DNA from 2 places in the Rhodoferax sp. SPJ21 genome. Region 1 is predicted to be linked to the other one. Evidence: predicted binding sites of a transcription regulator. Region 1 holds the regulator's gene; the other holds the start of a gene.
The links. The regulator LexA, encoded in region 1, represses DNA repair genes until DNA is damaged. The targets are predictions, from matches to a motif close to ACTGTATNNNNATACAGT.

Region 1 (12,223 bases):
CGCTGATCCAGCGCGACGACGACAAGGAAGAAACCGTGCGCAAGCGCCTGGAGGTGTACAGCGCCCAAACGCGTCCGCTGGTGGATTACTACTCCAGCTGGGCCCGCAACGAACCCAGCCTGGCGCCTAAATACCGCGCCATCAGCGGCACCGGCAGCGTGGACGAAATCACCGCACGGGCTTTTGCCGCACTGGCCAACTGAGCCCCCACGCAGTTTTGCGAAAGGCCGCCAGGCATGCCTGGCGGCCTTTTTTCATACGATGGCCAGCAACGCCAACATCAGCGCAATGCGCGCCTTCGCGGGAGACAGGCCTTGCGCATCGGCAATAGCATCGGCGGGCGTCGCCAGTACCCTGCCAAACACGCAGCGCGTCGCCCGAACCACCGCTACACCTGCCTCCATGGCCCGCAGCAGGGCGGCCTGCAAGTCCACATGCAAAGTGCCATTGCCGGTACCCGCAACCACGATGCCGCGCACCCCCTGGGCCACGAGGGCATCTACCACCAAGCCGCCGGCACCTGCATAGTTCAGGACGATTTCGACACGTGGCCAATCTTCAGAAGCCGATTCCGACATCACTCTATTTTTGATAGCTACTTGTGCAGATACTGCCTGCGCTACAGGCCTATTTTTTACATGGAATTCAGGTACGGTCGGCCAAGGCCGCAGCTGGCGCACCTGCCCCTCTTCCACCAAGCCAACCAGGCCCGCATCGCCAGAAGAAAACGCATCCACCTTGTAGCTATGTACCTTTTGCACATCCAGCGCGCTGTGGATGTTGCCGGCGCACACGGCCACCACCCCATGGGCTCCTGGCGTTGACGCCACCACGACGGCATCCAGCAGGTTCTGCGGCCCATCCGGCACCAAGGCGGTGGCCGGGCGCATGGCGCAGGTCAGCACCACCGGCTTGGCTGGCAGCAGCACCGCCTGCAGAAAATACGCCGTCTCTTCCAGCGTATCAGTGCCGTGGGTGATGACGATGCCTGCCACGTCAGCCTGCTCCAGCCAGTAGGCGCAGCGCCGTGCCAGTTGCTGCCACAGGGCAAAGCCCATGTCCTTGCTGTCCACCTGTGCCACCTGCTCGGCCACGAACTCCACACCGGCGCCCTGGAAGGCCGCCACCGGCCCCAGCAGCTGCTCCACGCCCACCTCGCCAGCGGTGTAACCAATGTTGTCACCGGCACTGGTGGCGCGGCCGGCAATCGTGCCGCCAGTGCCCAGCACCACGATCTTGGCCGGGCTGGAACCCGCCGCGTTTGTATTTACCGCCATGGCTTGCAAACTTTCAAAAACTGGTTAAAAATACAGGTACTGGATATTAAAACAGCCATCTAAACCGCTATCCACACCGCCACGTACCGGAGTCACCCATGGATCTGCCCACGTTCACCTCGAACTTGTCCGCCAAACTCACCGCCCGCCAGCAGCAGATTCTGGACCTGATCCAGTCCGCCATCGCCCGCACCGGCGCCCCCCCCACCCGGGCCGAAATCGCCAGCACCCTTGGCTTCAAGTCGGCCAATGCCGCCGAAGAACATTTGCAGGCCCTGGCCCGCAAAGGCGCCATCGAACTGGTCAGTGGCACCTCCCGCGGCATCCGGCTCAAGACCGACACTCTGCGCTCCATCAATGAATCACGCTTCCAGCACACACTCAGCCAATTAGCCCTGCCACTGATTGGCCGTGTCGCTGCCGGCTCCCCGATTTTGGCGCAGGAACACATCGACCAAACCTACCATGTGGAAAGCAGCATGTTCCGCTACAAGCCCGACTACCTTCTCAAGGTGCGCGGCATGTCCATGCGCGACATCGGCATCCTGGACGGCGACCTGCTCGCCGTGCAGTCTGCCAACGACGCCAAAAACGGCCAGATCATCGTTGCCCGCCTTGGCGATGAAGTCACCGTCAAGCGCTTCCGCCGCACCCAGGAACTGATCGAGCTGCTACCCGAAAACCCCGACTACTCCACCATCGTGGTCGCACCAGGTGAAAACTTCGCTATCGAAGGCCTGGCCGTGGGGCTGATACGTAATACCTTGCTGAACTGATTCAGCCGCATCGTCTGCCAGGTTAGCCCTGCTCCGCACGCCAACCTGTTCCGTGTCCATCGCCAAACAAGCTGAGGGAGTTTCATATGGGAATCGCATCGTTTTCGTCTATTGACCTGCTGGGTTCGTTCCAGGGCCTGGTCGGCTGGTTCACTGCAAGCAGCAGCTCCCGGCGCATGCCATATACCGGGGCGGCATCACGTACCAATGCCTGCGCGCCCTACACCGCCACAGGTGCCCTGCGCCCTGCCGCCTATCCACAAACCGCACCACAGCGGCCACTGCGCGTACTCCGTGTCATGGACGCACAGCAGTCTGGCATAGGCCGCATGCGCATTTCTGGTCGCATGGCCGATGTCTGCGCCGAGCTGGACCGCCTGGCCGCCCTGGAAGCCGCGCCTCGGGCGGGTGCCCTGCTGCAGTAAAAGCGCCGCTTTTAGGGCCTCACCAGCCCGGCTTTGACAGGCCGCCAATGCTGGATGGTCTTTGCGCCAAGGCACAATGCGGGGATGAACATCGTGATCCTCGACGACTACCAAGACGCGGTGCGCAAACTAGATTGCGCCACCAAGCTGGAACCCTATGCAGCCAAGGTCTACACCAACACCGTCAAAGGCCTGGGCCAGCTCTCCGTCCGACTCAAAGATGCCGACATCATTGTGCTGATCCGCGAGCGCACGCAACTCAACCGCCAACTGATCGAGAAGCTGCCACGCCTGAAGCTGATTGCCCAAACCGGCCGCATCGGCGCCCATGTGGATGTAGCCGCCTGTACCGAACGCGGCATTGCTGTGGCCGAAGGTGTGGGCTCACCCACAGCGCCAGCCGAGCTGACCTGGGCACTGATCATGGCCTCCACCCGCCGTCTACCAAACTACATCAGCAACCTGAAGCACGGCGTCTGGCAGCAGTCAGGGCTGAAAACCGCTTCCATGCCACCCAATTTCGGCATGGGCACCCTGCTCAAGGGCAAGACCATGGGTATTTGGGGCTATGGCCGCATTGGCCAGATCGTCACTGGCTACGCACGCGCATTTGGCATGCGGGTGCTGGTCTGGGGCCGCGACACTTCACGCGCACGCGCGCTGACCGATGGCGTGGAAGTAACGTCGAGTAAAGAAGACCTGTTCATGCAGTCGGACGTGCTGTCCCTGCACCTGCGTTTGAACGACGAAACCCGGGGCATCGTCACGCTAGAAGACCTTTCGCGCATGAAACCTACATCCCTGCTGGTGAACACCTCGCGCGCCGAACTGATCGAGCCCGATGCCCTGCTGGCCGGCCTGAACCGGGGCCACCCCGGTATGGCCGCCGTGGACGTATTTGAGAGCGAGCCAATTCTGCAGGGCCACGCGCTGCTGCGGCTGGAGAACTGCATCTGCACGCCACATATCGGCTATGTGGAGCAAAACAGCTATGAGATGTACTTCAACGCCGCGTTTGACAACGTGCTGAACTTCATCAAGGGTACGCCGACCAATATCGTCAACCCCGGTGCTTTGCAGGTGCGCCGCTAAGCCGCAGCTCACCCATCCATCAAAAAAGGCCTGACGCTATTTGATTTATAGCGTCAGGCCCTTTTTTCTGGGCAAGAGCACTGAAGCTCTTGTCCGCCATCCGATAGGCTTATTTGTTCTTCGGCGCGATCTTGGCTTCGACCTGTGGATCAAAGAGATCGAACTCCAGCAAATGGCTGTTCGGTGCAGCAGGAGTCGGTGCCACCGAAGGCGGTGGCAGCGTAGGCGCGGGCTCATCGTCGATCACAAAATCCAGGCTGGGCAAAGCCGAATCTTGAGGCTCCTGAGGCTCCTGGGTATCTGGAGCCACGGGCCGCTGCTCCATGGCCGCCAGTTCGGAGTTGGAGAAGTCCAGATCCAAGTCCAAGTCAAGATCCAGGTCCACCGGCGCTTTCTCGACCGCAGCCTCTTCCGTGTCATCCGGCACATCGTCCAAGGTCGCCACAGCCGACTCCTGCATCAACAGCATGGGCTGGGTGAAAGTGGTTTCGCGCAGCCCAGCCTCGCCATCAACCATCGAAGATTTCAGGCCTGGCTCCAGCTGTTGGCGCCCGCTGATACGGCCGCCACGCTCCGAAGAAACACCATCCACAGCCAGCGGTGCAACACCCTTGCGAACCACACTCTTGGCCATGGCGTACAACAATAGCAACTCGCGGTAGGCCGCGAGGTCGAAGGGCTTGATCGGAGCTGCGGCCGGGTCGCGGAAGAGGCAGGACTCAATAAAGTCCAAAACCTTGGGGCTTTCCCACAGGGTTTCGATGCTGCGCAGGACGGCGGGATAAGCTTCCAGCGCACGCCCCTCATCCGCATACGACTCGAACGCAGGTACATGGCCGTTGAAGATGCGGTTGAACGCATCGCGCTGGTGGTTGAACTCGCTCTTGCGGCCCAGCGAGTGGAATATCTTCAGCAGCTCCAGGTAGGCAAGTGGGTTGACTTCGATGTTTTCATCGACGTTCTTGCGCAGCACCTCAATCGCCTGGTCATATTGGCCCAGGGACACAAAGAACTCGGCATGCTGTTGCACATCCAGAAAATCTTCGGGGTACTGGCCACGCACAGGCTCAGACGTCACACGCTGACGTAGCGTGGGCGCTTGCACCGGCGGCACGGGCGGCGCCGTCATGGCATTCAGCCGCTGCAGATCGGCTACCAAGGACTCATCTACCTCGGTGTCCTGGTTTGCGCCGGGCAAAGTGTTGGGCGGTGGTTGTACCGTCAGCGGGGCGGCACGGCTAGGAGTTGCCAGGTGTTCAACCTCTTCGGCGCTGAGCTCGCCATGGTGGGCCCAATCGGTTCCGCCGCCTGAGCGTGGCGACTTGCGCGCGCGGTTCCAGAAAAAGCCCGCAGCAGCCACAGCGGCTGCCAGCAGACCAGCCAGGGTATAGACCAGGCCGTCGTCGGAGCGGCTGTTTTCCAGCCGCTCCAAGCGCAGCTTGAAGTCCGCTTCATTCTTGGCCAGCAGGGCTTTGAGCGCCTTGGATTCAGCCTCCAGACTGAGCAGCCTTTGCTTCTCTTCCGGTTTATCCGCAGGCAAATGGTTCAGCTCGCGCCATGCTGCGGCGGCCTCAGCCCGTTTTTGTGCATTTTCCTCAGGAGCCACCACCATATCCGTTGCAGGCTTCAGCTGGACCACGCGTTCGTCGGGGGTCTCGGTGGCCTCTAGCTTCAAATGCGGCTTGTTGTCTGGTGTTTCGGCCTTGACGACCGGCTTGGGTGCGGGCGGCGCTTCTTTGGCAACGACGGGCTTCGGCGCCGCCTCCACTTTCGGGGCCGCCACGGCCTGGGGCACATTGGCCGGGTTTGGCGTAGCACGCACACGCGCCGGACGGGGCGCAGGAGCCGGAGTGCGGGCCTGCACAGGTGCAGGCGCATCGGGGGCCGGTGATGGAGCGGCCGCCGGAGGACTGGTAACCGCTGCCGCGATGATGGTGGGCACGGCCGCAGAACGCGTCTCTACTGGGAAATCTGTCAAAAAATCGTAGCGGCGGGAAGTTTTTTGGCTGCACAGCGATCGCAGCACCACGCCAACCACGGGTTCGTCTACCGCCGCAGATGAACGCACGCGCACCACGGCGTCCTGCGTTTGCGAGCCAGCAACCAGAATCACGCGTACCCGGTTGGGGTCCACCCGGGTCTCCGCGTGGAACACCTCGGCCTCGAAGCAATTGCTCGCGCTGTCATCCGCAGAGTCCAAACGCACGTCTATCGCCAAGTCCAGTGGCTGACCCAATACGACGGCGCCTCTTGCACGTCCCAGCGACAAGGCGGAACTACCAAAAGCGGCGACGAGAAGGGTCGAACCTAGGAGGGTGTTACGTAATTTCACTGCGATTTGATGACGTTTTTTTAATACAGATAGACCATACCATTAGAGGGCGCGACTGGTAACAATTTTAAGCATCGAAATTATGGCCTTAACAACCCCCATTTAAGGCATATCCGGCGCCCTGCGAGACCGCAGAACCATATTAGCCAGCTTTTTTAAACCCCGGGTAACAACCCGCAAACGCGGCAGATAAGCGCGGCGCGACAATCCAGGATTCAGCCGCCAGGAAAATAAGAGACCATGGACGAACCCATACTGACCATTGAAGAACGTGCAGCAATCAACACCGGCCGCTGGTTTTCCACGCTCTCACCCTCGCTACGGCACGATATTCTTCGCTGCGCCTACGTCAAACGCTACCAGGACAACGGGCTGATCGCAGCCCGCGGCGACCCGCCAGAGGAGTGGATTGCCTGCGCCAAGGGCGCAGTGCGGGTCAGCTCCACCTCGATCTCGGGCAAGCAGATCACCCTGACCTATATGGAGCCTGGCACCTGGTTTGGCGACGTGGCCATCTTCGACGGCGACCGCCGCACCCATGACGCCTATGCGCACGGCGACACCACGCTACTGTGCGTGGCCAAGGCCGACTTCCAAAAAATACTGGGCCAGCACACCGAGCTGTATGAAGCGCTGCTGCGACTGCACTCGCGGCGCATCCGCCAGCTATTTGGCCTGGTGGAAGACCTGAACACCCTGCCCTTGCGCGCCCGGCTGGCCAAACAGTTGCTGCACCTGGTGCGCAGCTACGGCATTCCCAACCTGGCCAATGCCAACGAGGTGCGCATCAGCCTGCAGCTGGCTCAGGAAGAGCTGGCGCAGTTGCTAGGTGCGTCACGCCAGCGCGTAAACCAGGAGCTCAAGTCCATGGAGCGCGACGAGGTGATACGCATCGAGCCCTCGGGCCTGATGGTGCGGGACCGTGCAGCGCTGCTGCGCATCATTGAGTCCGACGGCTGAGCTAGCCGCAGAGCCGATTCAGCGGTACTGCGCTCCATCCGCCACCAAGGTCTGCGCCGATATGCAGGCTTGCTGGAACAGCTTGCAGACATGCTCCAGCACAGCCAGGTCAGCGTTGCCGTACTCCATGCGCAGTTCCAGCCGCCCGTGATGCAGGCGCAGGATGAACGGCGTCATCTGCTGCACGGCCGGCGTAGGCCAGTCCATCAACAGGGGGAGCAAGGGGCCCTCCAGCCACTGCTGGGCCTGGGCCCGGGTTTCCGCCACGATGGCGTAGCGGTCCCAGAATTCCAGGGGGGCGCTGCTCCAGCCGACCTGGTCGTAGAGCGCCAGCCAGCGCGCCTCCTCGGGGAGATCGGTGTCCACCATGGTCTGCACGCCGTGCGTTACCTGCTCAAAGGCGCGCTGCTCCAACGCTTCTTTCAGGGGCCGATTGATCAGCATGATGGCGATTCCGGGGTCCAGAGAAACGTCCGCGCGTACGCGCAACTCGGTGCCGACGATAAAGTCTCTGTCAGTCTGCAAGCGCTGCAAGCGCCACTCGTAGCCACCGACTTTGCCAGCCAAGGCAAAATTTCCAGCAATCTCCGAGGGCTCAAAAACAAAGCCCCGCGCAGCAGCCCAGGCCTCGATCTGGTCCAACTCGCCGCCGCCCTGTACGGCCTCAGACGCGAGGGCGATCCATTTTTTTATGCGGCCAAACATGCCATTGCGCTTTCGCCTAAAGTTGATCGCCCCAGCGCTTCGCGCAGCGAAACGATATACGGTTGCGGGCCAGTGGGTGCACAGCGCCAAGAGACGAAGAAAAGCGCGGCATCTTGTTCAACAAGATCCAATATCCCCGTCCAGGCAGCGAGAAAGCTATAATTTATATAGCTACCAACGCAGATAATACCTGCGCCGCAGGCAGTTTTGATAAGAATCTGGAAGATATTGGGAAGCGGTGTGTGATGGTCTACCCGACAGGGATCGAACCTGTGACCCTCAGCTTAGAAGGCTGATGCTCTATCCAACTGAGCTACGGGTAGAAGCTTAAGATTCTAACCTTACGCCTTTGCGGCACTTTACCGGCCAGCTCCGCTTGAAAAGACTTCTATGCCATCCATCCACGGACATATCCTGACCCCTGAAGGTTTCGTCAGCGGCCACATCCACTTCGGCGCAGACGGCCGCATTGCCCAGCTGACCGGTACGGCGGTAGACGCGGCACAAGTACGCAATGGCAGCCTGCCGCTGGTGCTACCCGGCTTCATCGACCTGCATGTGCACGGTGGCGCGGGCCACGACATCATGGAAGGCGGCGACGCGGCTCTGCACGTAGCCACGCTGCACGCACGCCACGGCACGACCAGCCTGCTGGCCACCACGATGACCGCACCGCAGAGCGATCTGGACATGGCCTTTGCCGCCATGGGCCGGCTGTGTGCGCAGCGCGCACCCAACGCCGCGCGCGTGCTGGGCGTGCATCTGGAGGGCCCGTACATCAGCGAGGCGCGCCTGGGCGCGCAGCCACCGTTCGCCCGCCCCGCGAGCTTTGAAGAAATACACCGCCTGCACGCCATCGCGCCCATCCGCCTCATCACGCTGGCGCCCGAGGTGGGCGGCAACGACGCCCTCATCGCGCAGTTGGTGGCCGAAGGCTTCAAAGTGCAACTGGGCCACACCACGGGCAGCTACGAGCAAGGTGTGGCCGCGCTGCGCTGCGGCGCCACGGGCTTCACGCACTTGTTCAACGCCATGTCGGCCCTGCACCACCGCGAGCCCGGCATGGTGGGCGCGGCGCTGGCCCATGCCGAGTTTGCCGAGGTGATCCCGGACCTGCTGCACGTGCACCCCGGCGCCATCCACACCGCGCTGCGCGCCATTCCCAAGCTCTACTGCGTGACCGACTCCACGTCGGCCGCCGGCATGCCCGACGGCGATTACAAGCTGGGCCGCCACACGGTCACCAAATGCATGGGCGGTGTACGCCTGCCTGACGGCACGCTGGCAGGCTCGGTACTCAGCATGGACCAGGCCCTGCGCAACCTGGTGGACAAGCTGGGGCTGGACCTGGCGGATGCGTCGCACCGCGTGTCCACCTATGCAGCCGACCACATGGGCTGGACTGACCGGGGCCGCTTGCAGCCTGGCGCCTGGGCCGATGTGGTGGTGCTGGACCGCGACCTGGCCTTGCAGGCGGTCTACGTCGAAGGTGGGTCGATCAGCCTGTGCTGAAACTGCTACGTCTTTTATAGCTACTCGCGCAGGTAACATCTGCACCAGAGGCTTATTTCTTATAAATTTTCGCTGCAGGCTTGCCGCTACTCCGTCTGCACAGCGGGCAGCAGCACGGTCACCACCAGGCCGCACTCCGCGTGGTTGTGCAGGCGGATTTCGCCGCCGTGCGCCAGGATGATGTTGCGCGCAATGCCCAGGCCCAGGCCGGTGCCGGTGCGGTTGTTCTGCTGGCCGTGGCCCAGGCGCACATGCGGCTCAAACGCGGCAGACATAGAGGCCTGCGCGATGCCCGGGCCAAAGTCACGCACCTCCACCACCGCCAAGGCGCCCCGGTCGCTCAGGCGCATTTGCACCCGTTCACCGTAGAGCACAGCGTTGTCCAGCAGGTTGCTGAAAGCCCGCTCCAGCGCCAGCGGCTTGCCCTGCACACTCACAGCATCGGCCACGAACTCGATACTGGCATTCGGGTGGATGGGCCGCTTGGCCAGGCGCGCCAGCAAGGTGTCCAGCCGCACGGGCGTCAGGTTTTCGTGGATGTCGGTGTCTTTCACGCTTTGCAGCGCAGCCTTGACCATCACGTCCAGGTCGTCCAGGTCTTCGTGGAAATCGGCTTGCAGGGCCTCGTCGTCCAGCAACTCGGTGCGCAGCTTGAGCCGCATGATGGGCGTCTTCAAGCCGTGCGAGATGCCCAGAAACAGGCGCTCGCGGTCCACCAGGTAGCGCTGGATACGGGCCTGCATCTCGTTGAAGGCGCGCGCGGTGCGGCGCAGCTCGGCAGTGCCGGTTTCGGGCACAGGCTCGGGTGCGCTGTCGCTGCCGAAGGCATTGGCGGCGGATGCAATACGGTTCAGCGGGTGGATCAGGCCACGCACCAGCAAGACGGCCAGCAGCAGCACCGTTAGCAAGGTCACCAGCTGCAGCGCGACCCGGTCGGCGGTGAGCGGGTTGGCGTTATCCAGAAAGTACGGGTCGGGCATGGGCGCGGCCAGGTACAGCCAGCGCCCCGGCTCAAACTCGGCCTGTATCACCAGCACCGGCGCCGGGCGCGGGCGTATCAGCAAAGTGGCTTCGACCCAGGACTCGGGCAGGTCGCGCACCATGCGGCCGTCGTCAGACACTTGCAATCCATCCGGCCAGGCGAAGGCCACGTCGGGCGCCTGGGCGGTGTGCAGGTTGCGCATCAGGTCGTCGCGCACCACGTCCACCACCGCATCCACCAGGCCATTGCCGGCAATCGGCGTCAGCGGCACGCGGGCACGGTTTACGTTGACGAAGAAGCGGGTGCCGCCCATGGTGCGCAGCTGCTCGATCAAAATGGGCCGGTACTTGGGCGGCAGGTCGCGGAAGAAGCGCAAAGCGCCCGCCGCATTCAAGGCCAGGTGCCGGCCCGCCACTAGGGCCTCGGTGCGTGCGCTCTCGCGCAGCTGGCGCGCCCACAGCAGCGTGCCTACCAGCTGCGCGCTGCCTACGCCCAGGGCCATCACCAGCACGATGCGGCCCAGCAGGCTGTCGGGCAGCCTCCAGTGCAGGCGTTTAGCCATCGCTGGCGGGCACCACGTCGGCAGAGAACACGTAGCCGCTGCCACGCACCGTCTTGATCAGCAGGGGCTGCTTGCCATCGTCGTGCAGGCGCTGGCGCAGGCGGCTGATCTGCACGTCCAGCGAGCGGTCCAGCGGGCCCAGGTCGCGGCCCCGGGTTTGCTCCATCAGCCGGCCACGGTCCAGGGTTTCACCGGCATGCTCGGCGAAGAAGCGCAGCAGGTTGAAGTCCATGCTGGTCAGCACCACCAGGGCGCCGGCCGGGTCGGTCAGCTGGCGCTCCAGCAGGTCCATGGTGAAGCCCGCAAAGCGCAGATAACGCAGTGCCGCCCCGCCCCCGCCCAGCTGCATGCGCCGGTGGATGGCCTTGATGCGGGCCAGCAGTTCGCGCGGGTTGTACGGTTTGGCGATGTAGTCGTCGGCGCCCAGCTCCAGGCCGACGATGCGGTCTGTGTCGTCAGCGCTGGCGGTCAGCATGATGATGGGCACGGGCGACTGCTTGCGCACGGTCTGGCACAGCGTGAAGCCGTCGGTGTCGGGCAGCATCACGTCCAGAATCACCAGGCTCAGCTCATCTTTGAAGCGCTCAAATTCGGCCAGAAAGCTGGCACCGTCATGCGCCACGCGCACCTCGTACTGGTGCTTCTCCAGGTAAGTCTTGAGCAGGTTGCGGGTTTTTTGGTCGTCGTCCACGACCAGGATGGTTCTGTTCATAGCTCAGTTTCAACGTTCGGCACTGGGTGCACGGATCACGGCGGCTAGCCGGCGCTGGGCCTCAGCGGGCTCCATGCGCGCGTCGGCCAGGAAACGCCACAGGGTTTGGGCGACCGCGTCTTTGATGGACTCGTCGGCCGCCATGCGGTGCGCCAGGCTGGGCACACGGGCGCTGCGCGGGTCGGCAAAAGTGTCCCAGGAGTCGCGCGCGCAGCTGTCCAGGCTGCTGATGTCGATATCGCGGTGCGTGGGCACCGAGCCCTTGATACGGTTGTAGGCCAGCTGCGCTGGCAGGCTGGAGACCAGCTCGGCCACCTTCTCCTGCGTGGCCTCACGGTGCCGCGCGTTCACCAGCATGGCCAGGGTGTCGATGCTGTAGAGGTGCATGTTCTCGGTGCCGGGCACGACCACGCAGCCAAAATCCTTCACAGGGCTGGCGCCCCAGGCCATCAGCTCGCCCTTGGCCCAGTCGCCCATGACCATCATGCCCACATTGCCCAACAACAACTGACGGGCTGCGTCGGTCCAGGGTTGCTCGCGCGGGGTGTCGCCATTCACGGCACGCAGCCAGCGCAGGCGGTTCAGCGCACGCTCTACGCGCGGGTCTAGCCAGGCGCTGCTTTTGCGCTGCACGATCAGGTCGCGGTACAGCGCCGGGCCGACCTCGCCCAGCAATACGGACTCGAACACCGTGGCGATCTGCCAGGGCTCGTCGCTCCAGGCCAGCGGCTTGATGCCGGAAGCCTGCAGCTTGCGCGCCAGGATCTCAAACTCGGCCCAGCTGCGGGGTGGCACCAGGCCCAGGCGGGTGAAGATGCGGCGGTTGTACAGCAAGGTGTTGATGCGGTGTATGCCCAGTGGCGCCGCAATCACATCGCCCTGGTAGCT
Region 2 (12,223 bases), on a different contig from region 1:
TACCCATGACCTGGACTTCCTGGCCTTGGCTTGCGGCACGCCATGCACGCAGCCCGTCCAGGAAGCCCAGCCTCTCCGTGTGCACGGTGGTGCCACCGATGCGGACATTGCCGTGGGCGGCAGATACGGCCAGGCCTGTGAGCATGGCTTGCGCTTGCGCAGGCACGGCCTGCAGGTGCGACATCTCGATGCTGCCGTCGCTGAGCCTGTAGCCGCTGACGCGCACCCATTGCCCCGTTTGCAGGCCCAGCAGGCTGGAGGTGGCGTCGCCGACACGTACGCTTTGCCCCAGCACCGTCAGCTCGCCTTGGGCCGGGTTGACGGACTCTACCGGGCCGATGACCAGGTGCTGCAGAGCAATCTGCCGGGCTTGCAATTCGTCTCCCTGGCCGGTTGCGGTTACCACCACCACCTGGCCTACGGACAGCGCGCTGGCCGGCGCGGGTAGGCCGTTGTCGTTGATGGGGGTGGTGGCGTCGTAATGCACCTCCATGCCGTTGACGCAGATGCTGGCAAAGCCGGTGATGACACCCACAATGCCCGTGCCGCCAATGCCGCCGTTGTCATGCAGCTCGGCGCTGTCGATACCCGTGCCACCGATGCCGGGTCTGGTGGCTACATTGCCGGTGCCGCCTATGCCCGGGCGCAGCGCGGTGTCGCCGGTGCCGCCTATTCCTGGCGCCGCAGCTGCGGGGTTGGTGGGCGAGTCGCTCTTACCACACACGTTGGAGGCAAGGGCATGCGGCGCGCTGAGCAGTGCTGCCAGCAGCGTCGCGGCAGGAAGGCGGAGCCATTTGGGTTTCATGGTGTTCCCCCCGGTATTGGGGGCGGCGCGGTATCTGCAGGAACCGGCTCGGAGTAGAAGTACACGCCAAAGGTCATGCGATGCCGTGCAGTAGCAGCGGGGGCATCTGCCTGCTCCAGGGCTAGCGCATTCTTGTTGACGGCCAGCAGGGCTTTCATGGCGACGTCTCCGCTTTGCTTGGCCAGCAGGGCGATGGAGGCTTCGCTGAGCGCGTCGTATTGCACGCTGCGCTCCAGAAACGGCGGTTTGCCACCCAACAGGTTGCTGGCGGCCGCAGCAGCATGGTCGTGCAGGTTGTGGCCAAAGTAATAGGCTTTTTCGTCAAAGCCTTCACTGGGTACAAAGGCTTCGGCATTCAGGCACACACGGTTGCTGGCGTCGATATGCACCACGCCCAGGCGTAGCCACTCGTCCAGCACCACGCGGGAGCGGATGTCGCTGTTGACCCCCGCCACCAGGCTTTCGAATGATTGCTCACCGCCTTCGCTGGCAAAGCGCGCCAAGGGAAGGGGGCTGCCGTCTTCATGCAGGTAGCGCGGCGACCCCAGCCACACGGCCACCAGCTCGGCACCCAGGGATACGACGTCGGGCACCGCATCGGAGGTTTGCTGCAATTCGGCCCGCAGGCGGCTGACGTCTTTGCGGTGCACGCCCGTCATCAGGCTGATTCGGCTGTCTGTGGGCGGCTTGTTGTCAAGGCGGAATTCGCTTGCGGCGACGTCCACAAACAAATTCTTCAACAGCTCGGCGACGTAAGGGAAGGTGATGCCTTGCGACAACATGACCCGCACAACTGGGCGTAGAACTTTGCGCAGCGCGCGGACCAGGGACGGTGGTGGCCCCGCTGGGGAGGTGGTAGAGCTATCCATGCCGTAAATGTATCGCGGTTGTGGGAAAAAATTACACAATAATCTTGCAGTGGGAAAAATTCCCGCATATAGTCGAATTGTGTGCGGGAAAAAATCACACACATTTGATCCATAAACCACTTCTAAGGAACCACACCATGAACACCCTTCGCACCGCCTTTGTGGCTACGACGGCCTCCTTGTTGCTTGCGCTGGCCAGTACTTCGGCCATTGCCCACAAGGGAGGTTCCTCTGGTTCCTCTGGCTCATCTGGTTCCTCTGGTTCTCGCGGCTCCTCCTCTTCCGGATCGTCCTCTTCCGGATCCTCCGGATCGTCCTCATCCGGCTCCTCCTCTTCCGGATCGGCCTCTTCCGGCTCTTCGTCGTCCTCCTCGGGTAGTTCTTCCGGCACCTCCTCGACGGGCTCCTCGTCGTCGCGCTCGGCTACCAGTGACGATTCAGGTGGTAGCCGTGCCGGCCGAGGCACTGACGATGCGGCAGGACATGTGCGTCAAGCGCGTGGTGCGGACGACGCGCCTGGCCATGTTCGCCATGAACGCGGGGCCGATGACACGGCATCTACCGGCACTACCACCACATCAAGCTCCGTGACGCCCTGAGCATTAGCCGCAGCCCTTCACGCGGTGGATTGATTGCGTCGGTTGGGGGGGGGGGGCGCAACTTGCAAGTCGGCGCAACACAAGCGTGTAGGTCGCTTGCCTAGTCCCCATAGATACCCAAACAGCACTAAAATACTGTATTTAAATACAGTTATTTATGTGCTGCCCCGGTGCTTCTATTTTTATAGCTTCTCGCGCTTGCCTGATGTGCGTTAGGGCGCTTGGGGCTGTGTGTACGTGGGACTACCGTAGGCGTACGGGGTGAGCCATGGCCGAGGTCCATATCCCCCTACAGTCCATCAAAGGCCGTGGCACGGCCACACACCTGGCGCACCGCTTCGCGTCGGTAGACCGGGCCGCGTTCGACGATGGCTGGGGCACCCTGGAGGGCGCTGAGCCTGCAGCGCCGTTGGCCACCCAGGTCATTTTTGAAGACGCCCGCAGTGCCATCACGCATAACGACTCGCCCGATATTTATTTTGAATACGGGCTCAACCCCTACCGTGGCTGTGAGCACGGTTGTATCTACTGTTATGCCCGTCCCACACACAGCTACCTGAATTTGTCTCCCGGGCTGGACTTTGAAACCAAGATCATCGCCAAGCGCAACCTGGCCGAAGTGCTGGCGCGTGAGCTGGCGGCAAAAAGCTACGTGCCGCGCATGATTGCCCTGGGCACGGTGACCGACGGCTACCAGCCGATTGAGCGCGAGCTGCGCCTGACGCGCAGCGCCATTGCCGTAGCCCATAGCTGCCACCACCCTTTCGCCTTGGTAACAAAAGGCAGCGGTGTGGAGCGCGACCTGGACCTATTGGCCCCCATGGCCGAGCGCAAGCTGGCCGCCGTCTACATCACCCTCACCACGCTGGACGGCGCCCTGGCCCGCACGCTGGAGCCCCGCGCCGCCGCGCCGCACCGGCGCTTGCGCACCATCCGTGCACTCGCCGAGGCGGGCGTGCCGGTGGGTGTGAGCGTGGGGCCGCAGATTCCGTTCATCAACGACGATATGGAGCAGGTGCTGGCTGCCGCCTATGAGGCGGGCGCGCGCACCGCCTTCTACACCGTGTTGCGCCTGCCCTGGGAGGTGCAGCCTTTGTTCCGTGAATGGCTGGCGCTGCACTACCCGCAGCGCGCAGATAGGGTGATGGCCCGCATCCAGGAAATGCGCGGCGGCAAGGATTACGACGCCGACTTCGCCACCCGCATGAAGGGCAGCGGCCTGTGGGCCGACTTGATACGCCAGCGCTTTCACAAAACCTGCGCCAAGCTGGGCCTGAACCGCGAGCGGGTGGAGCTGGATATTGGCCAGTTTCGGCCGGGGCTGCTGTCGGGGCAGGGGAGTTTGTTTTAGCGGGTGCTACGTTTTGTGTAGCGCTACGTGCAGACAGAAAATGGGCGTACGAAGTGTTGGGCTTGCAGTTTCTAGCTTTTTTTGGTTGAGACCTGCGCCAGGTCTTGTATTGTTTTTGGATGACGATTGGTGGGCTTGGGGCGCAAGAGCGGTGTTAACCCTGTTGCATGGTCTATATCCGCTGCGCAGTAATACGTTACACAAGCTTTATGTGCGGTTACATCTTAAATACCCGTTCCCGAGAATGGTAGACACCCATGACAGTCACATCTCCATCTAGAAATACGGGTGCCGCCGCGCGCGCACTATTGGGTGACCAGGCCTTGCTTGCTGCTGTGTGTTTGGCGGCTGCAGCCAGCATTTTTTTGGGCATACAGTTTGTGGATTCCGGTATGGCATGGGTCGCGACGGCAGTGCTGTTGGCGATTGGCTGTGGCGGGTATTACATCGCAAGCGGTACGCGCGCCAGCCGCTATGTGCTGACGTTTGTGCTGGTGTCTTTTGTTGCCCTGCATATCCAGTTGGCGCGGGGCATGCTGGAATTGCACTTTGGCGTATTCGTGGTGTTGGCCTTTTTGTTGGTGTATTTGGACTGGCGCGTGATTGTTTTCGCGGCACTTCTGTTCGCTGTGCACCACATAGTTTTTGATCGCATGCAGGCTGCCAGCTGGGGGTTTTATTGCACTACCGAGCCGAGTTTTTCACGCATCTTGCTGCACGCACTGTATGTGTTGATCCAGTCTGCGGTGGAAGTAGTGGTGGCTTTGAAAATGAGTGCTGCGGCGCGCGAGGGTGATGAACTGGGGCAGGTGGTGGATGTGGTCAACCAGCCCGACGGCATTGCACTGAACGTGGAAGCGGTGAAGGTGCGTACTACGGGTGGCAACGCGTTGAAAAGTACTCTTTCGCGTCTGGACGTGGCTGAGGCGCGTGTACGCGCCTCAGCGCACAGCATCGATGAAGCATGTGCCGATATCGCCGGCGGCAACCGTGACTTAAGCCTGCGTACTGAGCAGACGGCTGGCAATCTGCAGCGCGCCTCCGGCAGCATGGCGCATCTGACGGAGGCGCTGCGTGAATCTGCCGAAAGTGCCCGGCAAGCCAATCAGCTGGCAGCGAGCGCTAGTGCAGTTGCAGCAAAGGGGGGCGACGTGGTGGCCCAGGTGGTGCACACCATGGACGGCATTAACGAGTCCTCTGTGAAGATTTCGAACATCATCGGGGTGATCAATGGGATCGCTTTTCAAACCAATATCCTTGCGCTGAACGCTGCAGTAGAAGCCGCACGGGCTGGTGACCAGGGCCGTGGTTTTGCCGTGGTTGCTTCCGAGGTGCGGTCTCTGGCAGGGCGTTCGGCCCAGGCTGCCAAGGAGATAGAGCTTTTAATTGGTGCCAGCGTGGAACGGGTAGGTCATGGAAGCGCGCTGGTGGGCCAGGCTGGTGCCACCATGGCGGAAGTTGTGCGCAGCATCCAGGCATTGACCGATATCGTAGGCAAAATTAGTGGCGCCAGTTCGGCACAGGCCGCTGACGTGGCGCAGGTGAGTGAGATGGTGGCGCAAATGGACGAAGCCACGCAGCAGAATGCCGCCGCAGTGGAAGAGGTTGCAGCAGCAGCCAGTAGCTTGAATGCGCAATCTGAGGAACTGGTGCACGCTGTAGCCATATTCAAGGTGGCCGGCGGCGGTCTAGCCCCGACCGTCAGGGCTTTGCAGCTGGGTTGACACAAGGCGCGAATATGTCCAGCTCGTGCTGGTACAGGCTGGTTTTCACGTTCAGCAGGCCGAGCACCGAGTGGAAGTAGTTGTCGTGGGTGACGCGCTCGTCCTTGCGTTTTTGCAGGCACTCGGTGCTGACATGCGTGCGCTTCTCGTAGGCGGGCGACAGCCAGGTCACCCAGGGCACGTGCTTTTGCAGGTCGGGGGCGATGTCGTAGGGTAGGCCGTGCAGGTAGATGTTGTTTTCACCCAGCGACTCGCCGTGGTCAGCGACGTAGACCATGGCGGTGGTGTTGGTGGATTCCTTGGTCTTCAGCCACTGGATGGCGGTGGCCAGCACGTGGTCGGTGTACAGAATGGTGTTGTCGTAGGAGTTGACCAGCTGCGCCTGGCTGCATTCTTGTAGATTGTTGCTGGTGCATTCCGGCTGGAATTTTTTAAAGGCCGCAGGCACACGCTTGAAGTAGGCGGGGCCGTGGCTGCCCATCTGGTGCAGCACGATGACCACGCCCTTGGCGCGGCGCTCGGCGGGCAGTTCGTCGATGCGGGCCTGGGCCTTGCGCAACATGATTTCGTCAAAGCATTCGCCGCCCACGCACAGCTCCGGGTCGGTCAGCTGGGTGGTGTCTGTGTTGGGGACGCGGTCGCACACGCCTTTGCAGCCGGACTGGTTGTCTATCCACACCACGCCCAGGCCGCTGCGCTGCAGTATGTCCAGCAGGCCTTCGTAGTTGGCGTCGCGGCTTTCATAGGCCTTCTTGCCCAGGTGCGAAAACATGCAGGGCACCGAGGCTGCGGTGTTGGTGCCGCAGGACCAGGCGTTCTGGTAGGTGGCTATGTGTTCCTTGGCCAGCTCGGGCGTGGTGGCGCGGGCATACCCGTTGATGCCAAAGTTACCCATGCGCCCGGTTTCGCCCACCACCAGCATCAACAGCGGTGGCTTGCCGGCGGGGCTGGGCGGGGTGGCCAGTTGGGCGTCCTGGCCTACCGGCAGAATCTTGCTCTCGTCGCGCTGGAAGGGTTTGGCGGCTATGTCGCCCAGTGCGTAGAACGAGTTCAGCGGGTTGATCAGGTAGCGGATGTCGGTGCGGTTGCGCATCAACGATGAAAAGTCCTGGAACACCAGGAACAGCGTGGCCACCAGCACAGCGCAAGACACGATGACGCCCAGCAGGTTGCCGCCGATCTGGCGCAGCACGCTGCGCCGCCGCAAGCGTTGGCGCCACAGCCAGAGGCAGGGCAGCACGGCCATGCCCAGCACCGTCAGCAGCATGCGTATATTCATCAGGTCACGGGTTTCGCGCATATCGGTCTGCAGCGCATTCACCAGCATGGTGGTGTCTATCACCACGCCATAGGACAGCATGAAATGCGCGCCAAAGGCTGCTGCAAACAGGCTCAACGTGATGGCGGGAATCAGCACCCAGCGCCAGGCCAGCAGGCTGAGCAGCAGCGCCATGGTGGCCGCGATGATGACGCCAAAGCCTGCGGCAAAGGCCAGACCACGCAGGCTGTGCAGCTCGGGCAGGCGGTGCAGCTCACGCCACAGTGGCACATTGCAGACCGTGGCTATCCACAGGCTGGAGATGAGAATGAGCCAGGCGGGATGTTTGCCGGCGTGCGAAGTCCCGTTGTTGAAAAGCTGCATGGATGCGGTGGTGTCAGGCCTGTGCGGTCAGGGGGGCGTGCAATGCCTTGCTATGGTGGGCCATGTGGTCGGCCATGAAGGTCGAGATGAAGTAGTAGCCGTGGTCATAGCCCATCTGGCGGCGTAGCAGCAGCGGCTGGCCCACGGCTTTGCAGGCGGCCTCGAAGATATGCGGATTCAGCTGCTCGGCCAGGAATTTATCGGCCATGCCCTGGTCGATCAAGATCCCGTCCGGGTAGGGCGGCGTGGCCTGTTCAGCCATCAGGAACACGGCATCGTGCGCGGGCCAGCTGCTGTTGTCTGCACCCAGGTAGCCACTGAAGGCTTTTTGCCCCCAGGCGCATTGCGTGGGCGCGCAGATCGGCGCGAAGGCCGATACCGAGCGGAACAGTCCCGGGTGCTTCAGCGCCAATGTCAGCGCGCCGTGCCCACCCATGGAGTGGCCGAAGATGCCGAGGCGCTCTGGGTCTATCGGCAGGTTGCGCACCGCGATGTGCAGCAACTCATCGACGATATAGCTTTCCATTCGGTAGTGCTTGGACCAGGGTTCTTCGGTTGCGTCGATGTAGAAGCTGGCCGCCAGGCCGAAGTCCCAGCTGTCGGTTTCGCCCGGCACGTTCGCACCGCGCGGGCTGGTGTCGGGCGCAATGAGCGCCATGCCGTGCTGGGCCGCGTACTGCTGCGCTCCCGCCTTGGTCATGAAGGTTTCGTCTGTGCAGGTCAGGCCCGCCAGATACACCAGTGCCGGCACCCGGCCCAGCGTGGCCTGCGGTGGCAGAAACACCGAGAACTTCATAGGCAAACCGATTTCCACCGAGTCGTGCTGGTAGAAGGTTTGCACACCGCCAAAGCAGCCGTGCTCGGAAAGGGTTTTCAGGGAATCAGTCATACAGCCTTAGAAGAAGTTACAACAAATGAGAACACGCTAAGAGACAAGCCTGCCTTCCCCAGAGATACCGCGGATCTGGCTCTGCCAGTCCGCTGGTATCGCCCCCTGCAAGGGGGTTGGCGGAGCGCGAAGCACGTAGCCTGGGGGTGTTAGAAAAGAACAACACCTCTTATGGACTCCCCGCGCTTCATCAAGTCAAAGCCCTTGTTGATGTCCTCCAGCGGCATGGTGTGGGTGATCAGCGGGTCGATGCTGATCTTGCCTTCCATGTACCAGTCCACGATCTTGGGCACATCGGTGCGGCCGCGGGCACCGCCGAAGGCCGAGCCCTCCCATTTGCGGCCAGTGACCAGCTGGAACGGGCGGGTGCTGATTTCGGCACCGGCCTCGGCCACGCCGATGATGATGCTGCGGCCCCAGCCCTTGTGGGTGCACTCCAGCGCCTGGCGCATGACCTGGGTGTTGCCTATGCACTCAAAGCTGTAGTCGGCACCGCCGTCGGTCAGCTGGACGATGGCGTCCACGATGTTGCCGCCTGCGGCTTCAATGTCCTTGGGGTTCAGGAAGTGGGTCATGCCGAAGCTGCGGGCCATGGCTTCACGTTCGGGGTTGATGTCCACGCCGATGATCTTGTCGGCACCGACCATCTTGGCGCCCTGGATCACGTTCAGGCCGATCCCGCCCAGGCCGAAGACGACCACGTTGGCACCAGCTTCCACCTTGGCGGTGAACAGCACGGCTCCGATGCCGGTGGTGACGCCACAGCCGATGTAGCAGACCTTGTCAAACGGCGCGTCCTTGCGGATCTTGGCCAGACTGATTTCAGGCGCTACGGTGTAGTTGCTGAAGGTGCTGGTGCCCATGTAGTGGAAGATGGGCTTGCCGTCCAGGCTGAAGCGGCTGGTGGCGTCGGGCATCAGGCCTTTGCCCTGGGTGCCACGGATTAGCTGGCAGAGGTTGGTCTTGCGGCTCAGGCAGAACTTGCACTGGCGGCATTCCGGGGTGTAGAGGGGGATGACGTGGTCGCCCTTTTGCAGCGTGGTGACACCGGGGCCGACATCGACCACGATGCCGGCGCCTTCATGGCCCAGGATGGCGGGGAAGATGCCTTCGGGGTCGGCGCCACTGAGGGTGTAGTAGTCGGTGTGGCAGATGCCGGTGGCCTTGATCTCGACCAGCACTTCGCCGAACTTGGGACCTTGCAGGTCCACGGTTTCTATGGTCAGGGGGGCGCCTGCTTTCCAGGCGACTGCGGCTTTGGTTTTCATGGGCGAAGTCCTGTAGAACGAAAGGCTAGAACTATAAGCGGCGACCCAGGCGGCGGCCATTTCTGCGCACCCGCTATTCTTATAGATAAAAATGACCGCTAGCGCAGATAAATACTGCGCTAGGTGCTATCTAGTTAATAGCAGGTAAAGAACTGTAGTCAGATATAAAAAAAGCCCTCGAAGTTCAGTCGAGGGCTTTGTTTTATGCGCTGAAGAATTTCTTCAAGCGGTCGGTCCAGCTGTCGCCGGTGGGCGAGTGCTTGCCGCCGCCTTTTTTCAGCGAGTCTTCTAGTTCCCGCAACAGCTTGCGCTGGTGTTCGGTGAGCTTGACGGGTGTTTCCACCGTGATGTGGCAGTACAGGTCGCCGGGCGCGCTGTCACGCACACCCTTGATGCCCTTGCCGCGCAGGCGGAACTGCTTGCCAGCTTGCGTGCCTTCGGGGATGTCGATGGCTGCCTTGCCGGCCAGCGTGGGCACTTCGATCTCGCCGCCCAGGGCTGCGGTGATGAAACTCACTGGTACCGAGCAGTGCAAGTCGCCTCCGTCGCGCTCGAAGATGTCGTGCTTCTTCAGGCGGATTTCGATGTACAGGTCGCCCGGTGGGCCACCGTTGGAGCCTGGCTCGCCATTGCCTACGCTGCGGATGCGCATGCCGTCGTCGATGCCTGCTGGAATCTTCACTTCCAGCGTCTTTTGCTTTTTCAGCTTGCCCTGGCCTTGGCACGCGGTGCAAGGTTCGGGAATCACCTTGCCGCTACCACGGCAGGTGGGGCAGGTTTGCTGTACGCTGAAGAAGCCTTGGCGCATCTGCACCGTGCCCTGGCCTGCGCAGGTGCCGCAGGTCTTGGCTTGCGTGCCGGGCTTGGCACCGCTGCCGTGGCAGGTGTCGCAGGCTTCCCAGGTGGGGATGCGGATCTGCGCTTCCTTGCCACGGGCGGCTTCTTCCAGTGTGACTTCCATGGCGTAGCTGAGGTCGCTGCCACGGAATACCTGGCGGCCACCGCCACGGCCGCCACGGCTTTGGCCGAACATGTCGCCGAAGATGTCGCCAAAGGCTTCTGCGAAACCGCCAAAGCCTTCTGCGCCCGCACCACCGCGCATATTCGGGTCCACGCCGGCGAAGCCATGCTGGTCGTAGGCGGCGCGCTTTTGCGCGTCGCTCAGCATCTCGTAGGCTTCTTTGACTTCCTTGAACTTCTCTTCGGCCACCTTGCCAGCATCACCCTGGTTGCGGTCGGGGTGGTACTTCATCGCCAGCTTGCGATAAGCCTTTTTGATTTCTTCCTCGGATGCGTTCTTGGGAACGCCGAGGGATTCGTAATAATCTTTTTTGCTCATTCTGCAATCACTTTCTCAATACGGCGATCGGGGATGAGCCACATCAGCGCCACTGCCACAATAATTCCAGCCGCCAGCGCGGTGCTCACAAAGCACACCGGGATGGCAAGCGCATAAGCCACCGTGGCCAATTTGCCCTTGACGTCATTCCCCACCGCACGGGCCAACACCGAATCCGTGCCATGCAGGCAGACGATGCTGCGTTTCAGCGTGGCGTAGGCAATGCTGCACATCAGCAACACGCCCCCGAACAAGGCCATGGGCAGGGCCGCGAAATGGTTTTCCCCCATCCAGGCCGTGGTAAACGGCATCAGCGACAACCAGAACAGCAGGTGCAGATTGGCCCACAGGGTGCGGCCATCGACCTTCTTCACGGTGTGCAGCATGTGGTGGTGGTTGTTCCAGTAGATGCCTACATTCACAAAGCTCAACACATAGCTCAAAAACACCGGCAACAAGGGCAACAGGTCTGCGACTTCGCTGCCGTGTGGCACCTTCAGCTCCAGCACCATGATGGTGATGATGATGGCAATCACGCCATCACTGAAGGCTTCCAGTCGCGTCTTGTTCATGGTGGGGTGTGGTCAAGCAGGGGCTGCATGGGAGGCAAAAAGCCGCGTCGAAAGACCATGAACCTTAAAGTTCTGGTCATTCGACGCGGCGGCGAATCCACGCGATCAATCAGACGTGTGGATTAGCCCTTTTTGACTTCTTTCACTTCTGCATCGACCACGTTGTCGTCCGCAGCCTTGGCACCAGCGGCTTGTTCGCCAGCAGGTGCCGCGCCTGCGCCGGCAGCGGCTTCTTCAGCGGCTTGCTTGGCTTGCATGTCGGCGTACATCTTTTCGCCCAGCTTTTGGCTGACGGTCATCAACGCGGTGTTCTTCTCGTCGATGGCGGCCTTGTCTTCACCCTTGAGGGCTTCTTCCAGGGCCTTGATGGCGGCTTCGATGCTTTCCTTTTCGGCCGCTTCGATCTTGTCGCCGTACTCGGTCAGGCTCTTCTTCACGCTGTGCACGCTGGCTTCGCCTTGGTTACGGGCTTGCACCAGTTCCAGCTTCTTCTTGTCGTCGGCGGCGTTCAGCTCGGCGTCTTTCACCATTTGCTGGATTTCGGCTTCCGACAGGCCGGAGTTGGCCTTGATGGTGACCTTGTTTTCCTTGCCGGTGCCCTTGTCCTTGGCGCCCACGTGCAAGATGCCGTTGGCGTCGATGTCGAAGGACACTTCAATTTGCGGCGTGCCACGCGCTGCTGGTGGGATGCCTTCCAGGTTGAACTCACCCAGCAGCTTGTTGACGCTGGCGATTTCGCGTTCGCCTTGGAACACCTTGATGGTCACGGCGGGCTGGTTGTCGTCCGCAGTGGAGAAGGTTTGCGCAAACTTGGTGGGGATGGTCGTGTTCTTGGCGATCATCTTGGTCATCACGCCGCCCAGGGTTTCGATACCCAGAGACAGAGGCGTCACGTCCAGCAGCAGCACGTCCTTGCGGTCGCCGGACAGCACTTGGCCTTGGATCGCAGCGCCAACCGCCACGGCTTCGTCGGGGTTCACGTCCTTGCGGGGCTCGCGGCCGAAGAATTCCTTGACCTTTTCTTGCACCTTGGGCATGCGGGTCATACCGCCGACCAGGATCACGTCATGGATGTCACCCACGCTCACGCCGGCATCCTTGATGGCAGTGCGGCAAGGGGCGATGGTGCGCTCGATCAGCTCTTCCACCAGGGCTTCCAGCTTGG

Region 2: AC4BBN_RS00975 (PA0069 family radical SAM protein) is a predicted target of LexA. The motif match lies at 2,408-2,425, and genes of this name have one in related genera.

Annotation. Positions count from the first base shown of each region.
Region 1 is NZ_JBYZMO010000003.1:401,540-413,762, forward strand. It holds gene adk (adenylate kinase) at 1-203, shown strand, start outside; gene AC4BBN_RS17170 (asparaginase) at 255-1,277, opposite strand; gene lexA (transcriptional repressor LexA) at 1,376-2,053, shown strand; gene AC4BBN_RS17180 (hypothetical protein) at 2,140-2,478, shown strand; gene AC4BBN_RS17185 (D-2-hydroxyacid dehydrogenase family protein) at 2,563-3,570, shown strand; gene AC4BBN_RS17190 (hypothetical protein) at 3,680-5,839, opposite strand; gene AC4BBN_RS17195 (Crp/Fnr family transcriptional regulator) at 6,143-6,862, shown strand; gene AC4BBN_RS17200 (hypothetical protein) at 6,881-7,567, opposite strand; tRNA gene AC4BBN_RS17205 (tRNA-Arg) at 7,814-7,890, opposite strand; gene nagA (N-acetylglucosamine-6-phosphate deacetylase) at 7,958-9,079, shown strand; gene AC4BBN_RS17215 (ATP-binding protein) at 9,166-10,623, opposite strand; gene AC4BBN_RS17220 (response regulator) at 10,616-11,335, opposite strand; gene AC4BBN_RS17225 (ABC transporter substrate-binding protein) at 11,345-12,223, opposite strand, start outside.
Region 2 is NZ_JBYZMO010000001.1:223,206-235,428, reverse strand. It holds gene AC4BBN_RS00990 (DUF5666 domain-containing protein) at 1-805, opposite strand, end outside; gene AC4BBN_RS00985 (DUF6502 family protein) at 802-1,674, opposite strand; gene AC4BBN_RS00980 (hypothetical protein) at 1,769-2,065, opposite strand; gene AC4BBN_RS00975 (PA0069 family radical SAM protein) at 2,542-3,624, shown strand; gene AC4BBN_RS00970 (methyl-accepting chemotaxis protein) at 3,882-5,348, shown strand; gene AC4BBN_RS00965 (phosphoethanolamine transferase) at 5,326-6,990, opposite strand; gene fghA (S-formylglutathione hydrolase) at 7,004-7,879, opposite strand; gene AC4BBN_RS00955 (S-(hydroxymethyl)glutathione dehydrogenase/class III alcohol dehydrogenase) at 8,029-9,147, opposite strand; gene dnaJ (molecular chaperone DnaJ) at 9,350-10,486, opposite strand; gene AC4BBN_RS00945 (TMEM175 family protein) at 10,483-11,058, opposite strand; gene dnaK (molecular chaperone DnaK) at 11,181-12,223, opposite strand, start outside.